DNA from 2 places in the Streptomyces sp. NPDC096132 genome. Region 2 is predicted to be linked to the other one. Evidence: riboswitches for the same ligand, from Rfam matches in the RefSeq annotation. Region 2 holds a riboswitch; the other holds the start of a gene.

Region 1 (3,564 bases), on a different contig from region 2:
GGATGCCGGCCCGGTACAGCCCGCGCCAGCCCATCGCCGGGTTGGCCTCGTGCAGCTCCCAGACCGCGGAGGTCTGGGTGACCGTCACGTCGTCGAGGACACCGAGCGAGCCGATGATGATGCCGGCGAGCAGCAGACCGCTCATGTCGATCGACGGGTACAGGCCGTGGATCAGGCCGGTGTTGTCGTCCGTGTTGCCGGTGAGCGCGGCCCAGTCGATGAACCAGGAGCCGAGGAAACCGATCAGCAGCAACGAGATGAGGGTGCCGAGTACGGCGACAGATGTACGGGCCGAGAGGCCATGGCATAGATAGAGGGCGATCAGCATGATGGCGCTCGACCCCACCACGGCCACGAGCAGCGGGTTCGAGCCCTGCAGGATCGCGGGCAGGATGAAGAAGTTCAGGATCAGGAAGCTGGCGGCGAGGGCCACCAGCGCCATGACGCCCCGCAGCCGTCCGACGATCACGACGGCGACCGCGAAGATGAGCGCCAACACGGCCATCGGGACCCGGCGGTTCACATCGGTGACCGAGTACTGCAGGTCCTTCGGCGCCGAGGGCTCGTAGGCGACCACGACCTTCTCGCCCTCGTGCAACTGCCGTGACTGGTCCGGCTGGACGATCTCGGTGAACGTACGGCCCTTGTCGTCGCCGGTGTCCACGCGGATCGTGGCCTTCTTGCAGGTGCCGTTCCCCTGCTGTTCGGCGGAGGAGCCCTCGGCCGTGGAGGTGCCGCCGGTCGAGGTGCCACCGGAGGCGTTCACCGACTGGCAGCTCACGCTCACCACCTTGGTGACCGTGGCCTGTTGGGTCTGCCGGTCGAAGCCGACCCCGGTGCGCTCGTGCGCCGGGGCACCGCCCGGCCACAGCACCACGAGCCCGACCAGGACCGCCGCGGCGAACGGGATGAGGATGGCCGCGATGACCTTGCGCAGATGCTTGGAGACAGGGGCGGCCGGGCCGTGACTGTGGCTGTGCCCATGCGTATGCCCGTGCCCGCCACCCGAACCGGCGCCCTGCCCGCCCCCGGGGACGTCATGGGGTCCGTGCCCGTGCCCGCCGCGGTGAGCGTCACCGGGTCCGTGCCCGTGCCCGCCGCGGTGAGCGTCACCGGGGCCGTGCCCGTGCCCGTGGCCTCCGCCGTCACCCGGCCCGGCTCCCTGAGAGGGGCCCTGGCCGTAAGCCGCACCGTTGCGCTGCTCGTGGGCCCCGGCGTATCCCTCGTCGAAGTCATGCCCGTGATCCCCGACGTATCCGGAACCGTCGCGGTGCCAGTGACCTCCGCCGTATCCCTCACGCGGGGGAGGCGTGTGACCCCTGCCCGGTCCCGGGCCCATCGGGCCGGGGCCGTATCCGGGACCAGGCTCACGGACCTGACTGGCGCCGAAGTCGCGGTCGTCGCCGTGGCCCTGAGCGGGACCGCTTCGAGGAGCGCTCGCAGGAGCACCCAGAGGACCGTGTCCGAGGCCGCCGCCAGGACCGTTTCCCGGACCGTTTCCGGGGCCGCCACTGGCTCCGGGCCTGCGAGGCGGCTCGGGTGGAGGATACGGGGGCTGGTGTGTCGTGGTCACCGCCCGATCATCGCAAGAACGGCAGAGGCCCACTGTTCACCGCGCCACAAATGACGCTAGCGTGGTGCCACCTTTGCACACGCGGGAGCTCGGAGCACCGGGCTGAGAGGGCGCTGACCTCCGTCTTCGCGATGTTTCACGTGGAACGTCACTGAGCCGAGTGATGTTTCACATGAAACGTCGGCAGACGGTAGCCGCTGCGTCGACCGCCGAACCTGTTACCGGGTAATGCCGGCGTAGGGAGTAGGTCTCATGACCAACAAGGACGCACGCACGCCTGCCTCCATTCAGGACGAAAAGTCCCAGGAGGTCGGGAAGTCCATCGGCTGGCACAAGGGGTACGTCGAGGGCACTCGCCCCGACCTGCGCGTGCCGGTCCGCCAGGTGCACCTCACCAACGGGCAGTCGGTCACGCTGTACGACACCTCCGGCCCGTACACCGATCCGCTCGTCGACACGGACGTACGCAGGGGCCTGGCACCGTTGCGTGAGAACTGGATCATCGCTCGCGGTGACACCGAGGAGTACGCGGGCCGTCCCGTCCGTCCCGAGGACGACGGCATCAAGCACACCTCGCCGAGGGGCGGACTGCGCAATCTCGACGCGGTGTTCCCGGGGCGGCCGCGTCTGCCGCGCCGCGGCCGGGACGGCGGGGCGGTCACCCAGCTCGCGTATGCGCGCCGGGGAGAGATCACGCCCGAGATGGAGTTCGTGGCCCTCAGGGAGAACGTTTCCCCCGAGGTGGTCCGCGAGGAGATCGCGGCGGGCCGCGCGGTGTTGCCGGCCAACGTCAACCACCCGGAGATCGAGCCGATGATCATCGGCAAGAGGTTCCTGGTGAAGGTCAACGCCAACATCGGCAACTCGGCGGTCACGTCCTCCATCGAGGAGGAGGTCGAGAAGATGACCTGGGCGACCCGCTGGGGCGCCGACACGGTCATGGACCTCTCCACCGGCCGCAACATCCACACCACCCGTGAGTGGGTGCTGCGCAACTCCCCCGTCCCCATCGGCACGGTGCCGCTGTACCAGGCCCTGGAGAAGGTCGACGGCAAGGCCGAGGAACTGACCTGGGAGATCTACAAGGACACCGTCATCGAGCAGGCCGAGCAGGGCGTGGACTACATGACGGTCCACGCGGGCGTGCGCCTCCCGTATGTCCCGCTCACCGCGGGCCGCAAGACCGGCATCGTCTCGCGCGGCGGCTCGATCATGGCGGCCTGGTGCCTGGCGCACCACAAGGAGTCGTTCCTGTACGAGAACTTCGAGGAACTCTGCGAGATCCTCGCCGCCTACGACGTCACCTACTCGCTGGGCGACGGCCTGCGGCCCGGCTCGATCGCGGACGCCAACGACGAGGCGCAGTTCGCGGAGTTGCGCACGCTCGGGGAACTCAACACGATCGCCAAGCGTTTCAACGTACAGACCATGATCGAGGGCCCGGGCCATGTCCCGATGCACAAGATCAAGGAGAACATCGACCTTCAGCAGGAGATCTGCGATGAAGCTCCGTTCTATACGCTCGGCCCGCTGACGACGGACGTCGCGCCGGCGTACGACCACATCACCTCCGGCATCGGTGCCGCGATGATCGCATGGTGGGGCACGGCCATGCTCTGCTACGTCACGCCCAAGGAACACCTGGGCCTGCCCAACCGTGACGACGTCAAGACCGGCGTCATCACCTACAAGATCGCCGCCCACGCAGCCGACCTCGCCAAGGGGCACCCCGGTGCACAGGAATGGGACGACGCGCTGTCCGACGCCCGCTTCGAGTTCCGCTGGGAGGACCAGTTCAACCTCGCCCTCGACCCGGACACGGCACGGGAGTTCCATGACGAGACCCTGCCGGCCGAGCCCGCGAAGACCGCTCACTTCTGCTCGATGTGCGGGCCGAAGTTCTGCTCGATGAAGATCAGCCAAAGCATCACAGAGCGGTTCGGTGGTGCGGCGGCCGAGGGGGCGTCTCCCGAGGAGGTCGCGGAGGGGAT
Region 2 (3,564 bases):
GTCAGGGTGCCGGTGAGGCCCTTGACGACCTTGTCCCCGTCGATGAAGGCGGCGGGGACGTGCAGCGCGCGGTTCTCACCCCGGCGTACGGCGATGAGCTGACCCTCCTTGATCAGCTGCCGGACGCGGATCACGTCGACATCGAGCATCTCCGCGATGTCGGGCACGGTGAGCCAGGCGGGGACGAGAGCATCGGTCTTTGCGTCAATCTCGGTCACGGGGTCAAGGGTAGGCGCATGTCCGGGCGGGCCGCGATGGGTCGTTCTTCGGGTGCGGCGCCGTGGGGGCTGGTCGCGCCCACGCGGCGGAGCCGCTCATGTCACAGCCCCGCGCCCCTAGGGAACCGCGGTCGCGTTCTTCATGGGGCGGGCCGGGTCCGACAGAGCCTCCGGGTCCATGCGGCGTGCTGTCTCGATCAGCTTCCTGCCCTGGGCGAGATCGCGTGGGCGCCCTACCGCCAGTAGAGCCACCAGACGGTCCTCCCGCAGCCAGCAGACGCTCCACGCCGGGCCCGTCGGGTCGCCGCGCCACACCATGCGGTCGGCCACCGCGTGGTGGCCCGCGTACTGGACGAAGCGGCCGAACTGCTCGGACCAGAAGTACGGCACCGGGTCGTAGACCACCGGGGGCTCGTCCGTGGCCGCGCCGAGGATGTTCGCGGCGACCGTGCGCGGGCCCTGGAGGGCGTTGTCCCAGTGGTGGACGAGGAGCCGTTCGCCGTAGCGGCCCGAGGGGAAGGAGGCGCAGTCGCCGACCGCGTACACGTCCGGCACCGAGGTGCGCAGCCGGTTGTCGGCCACGACCTCGCGGTGCGCGCCCAGCTCGACGCCGGAGCCGGCCAGCCAGGCGGTGGCGGGGCGGGCGCCGATGCCGACCACGACGGCGCCGGCGGGCAGCCGGGAGCCGTCGTCGAGGACGACCGCGCCGGACTCGACACGCTCCACGCGCGCGTGGGTGCGCAAAGCGGTGCCGCTGTCGGCGTACCAGGAGGCCATCGGGGCGGCGACCTCGGCCGGCAGGGCGCCGGCGAGGGGCCGGTCGGCGGCCTCCACGACGGTCACCGCGCAGCCGGCCTCGCGCGCGGCGGTGGCGAACTCGGCGCCGATCCAGCCGGCCCCGACGACCACGATGTCGTGCTGCCGGGCGAGCACGGGCCGCAGCCGTTCGGCGTCGTCCAGCGTGCGCAGCAGATGGACGCCGGGCACGCCCTCGGCGCCCGGCAGCCGGATCGGTTCGGCGCCGGTGGCGAGGACGAGGACGTCGTACGGGACGGGCCCGGCCTCGGTGTCCACCTCGTGGACGGCGGGGCGCAGGCCCAGCACCTCGCGGCCGAGCAGCAGTTCGATGCCGAGGCTCTCGAAGTCGACGTCGAAGGCGGAGCCCTCGGCCTTGCCGAGCAGGACGGCCTTGGAGAGCGGGGGCCGGTCGTAGGGCTGGTGGGGCTCGGCGCCGATCAGCGTCACGGTGCCGTCGAAGCCCTGTTCGCGCAGGGCGACCGCGGTCTGCACCCCGGCCATGCCCGCACCGACGACGACCACGCGCCGCCCCGCCCGACCGTCTGGTTCCCGCCTCTGCTCACTCACCTGATCACCATAGACAACTGACGATTTGTCAGTCAGCCGTCGTGCGCCGTGACCTGCTCCACAACGCTCGTACCGCTGCCCTCCTGCGACTCCCAGGCCCAGGTCTCCTCCAGCCGCACCCGCCCTCCCCCAGAGCCGAAAGCCTGGGAGGTACCCCCAGACAGTTCGACGACGGTCGAGACACAGTGCCCCGAGGACGTCGTGCCGTCGTGCTTGAGCTGGACGTACCGGAAGTCGAGCCGGTCCCCCTCCCGGGTACCCACGAGATGTCCTCGTACGACGTCGCCGCCCGCGTAGTCCGCCCAGATCACGCCGTCCCGCTCGTGGTAGGTGAAGCGGGTGCGGGTGCCGACCTGACCCGGGGCCTGGTCGGCGACGGGGGCGAGGACGAGACCGTCGAGCGAGCGCGGCATGACGAAAGGCTCCCTTTACAGAGGCGCGGAACCACGGGCTAGGGTGTGGCCAACGTAGAGCACTCGCGGGAGCCCGGACGCACCGGGCTGAGAGGGAGGCTGGCCGGCCTCCGACCGTACGAACCTGATCCGGGTCATGCCGGCGAAGGGAGGGGCTGGACGCCCATGTCGCGTACACGTACATCCGACGTCCTGGTCGTGGGGGGCGGGATCATCGGGCTCGTCACGGCGTGGCGGGCCGCACAGCGCGGGTTCGCCACGGCGGTGGTGGACCCCGAGCCGGGCGGCGGGGCCGCGCGCGTGGCGGCCGGGATGCTGGCCGCCGTCACCGAACTGCACCACGGCGAACAGACCCTGCTCGGCCTGAACCTCGCCTCCGCCCGCCGTTATCCGGACTTCGCGGCCGAGCTGACGGAGGTCACCGGGCTGGACCTCGGCTATCGCCGGTGCGGCACGCTCGCGGTCGCGCTGGACGCCGACGACCGCGCCCATCTGCGGGACCTGCACGCGCTGCAGGCGCGGTCGGGGCTGGAGTCGGAGTGGCTCACCGGACGGGAGTGCCGGCGCCTGGAGCCGATGCTCGCGCCCGGCGTACGGGGCGGGCTGCGGGTGGACGGCGATCACCAGGTCGACCCCCGGCGGCTGGCCGACGCGCTCGTCGCCGCCTGCGAGCGGGCGGGTGTGGTCTTCCACCGCGCCTGGGCCGAGCGGCTGTCCGTCGTGGGCCGGCGGGCCGCGGGGGTCGTGACGGGTGACGGTACGGCCCTGGGGGCGGGGCAGGTGGTGCTCGCGGCGGGGAGCCTCAGCGGGCGGCTGGCGGGCGTCCCGGAGGACGTGCTGCCCCCGGTGCGGCCGGTGAAGGGGCAGGTGCTGCGGCTGACGGTGCCGCCCGGGTACGGGCCGTTCCTGAGCCGTACCGTGCGGGCCGTCGTGCGCGGCAGCCAGGTGTACCTGGTGCCGCGGGAGAACGGCGAGCTGGTCGTGGGCGCGACGAGCGAGGAGCTGGGCTGGGACACGACGGTGACGGCGGGGGGCGTGTACGAGCTGCTGCGCGACGCCCACGAGCTGGTGCCCGGGATCACGGAACTGCCGTTGACGGAGACGCACGCGGGACTGCGGCCGGGCTCCCCCGACAACGCGCCGCTGCTCGGGCCGACGGAGCTGGACGGGCTGCTGCTGGCCACCGGGCACTACCGCAACGGGGTGCTGCTGACACCGGTGACCGGCGACGCGCTGGCGCACGCCCTGGCCACCGGTGAACTTCCCGACGAGGCCCGTCCCTTCACGCCCCGGCGCTTCGGTGCCGCGTCCCTCCTGGAGCAGCCCGCATGAACATCTCGGTGAACGGGGAGCGGCGGGCGGTCGCTCCCGGTACGGCCCTCGACAGCGTCGTACGCTCCCTGACGCCGGCGCCCACCGGGGTGGCCGCCGCGCTGAACGAGACGGTCGTCCCGCGCGCGGAGTGGTCCGCCACGGCCCTCTCCGAGGGTGACCGCGTGGAAGTCCTCACCGCCGTGCAGGGAGGCTGAGCGCCGTGGCCGACGATCCCTTCGTCCTCGGGGGTACGT

The links. Region 2 has a riboswitch for thiamine pyrophosphate ahead of thiO (glycine oxidase ThiO). Riboswitches for the same ligand answer to the same signal wherever they lie in the genome.
Region 1: linked by a shared signal. The riboswitch ahead of thiC (phosphomethylpyrimidine synthase ThiC) and the one ahead of thiO (glycine oxidase ThiO) in region 2 are both predicted to bind thiamine pyrophosphate.

What each region holds. Positions count from the first base shown of each region.
Region 1 covers NZ_JBIWGA010000014.1:257,241-260,804, reverse strand. Annotated here, with positions in the region: gene ACIRF9_RS31085 (YibE/F family protein) at 1-1,339, opposite strand, end outside; TPP riboswitch at 1,645-1,833, shown strand; gene thiC (phosphomethylpyrimidine synthase ThiC) at 1,826-3,564, shown strand, end outside.
Region 2 covers NZ_JBIWGA010000002.1:442,559-446,122, forward strand. Annotated here, with positions in the region: gene ACIRF9_RS06370 (Rv2175c family DNA-binding protein) at 1-218, opposite strand, end outside; gene ACIRF9_RS06375 (NAD(P)/FAD-dependent oxidoreductase) at 336-1,583, opposite strand; gene ACIRF9_RS06380 (hypothetical protein) at 1,616-1,996, opposite strand; TPP riboswitch at 2,052-2,164, shown strand; gene thiO (glycine oxidase ThiO) at 2,162-3,328, shown strand; gene thiS (sulfur carrier protein ThiS) at 3,325-3,525, shown strand; gene ACIRF9_RS06395 (thiazole synthase) at 3,531-3,564, shown strand, end outside.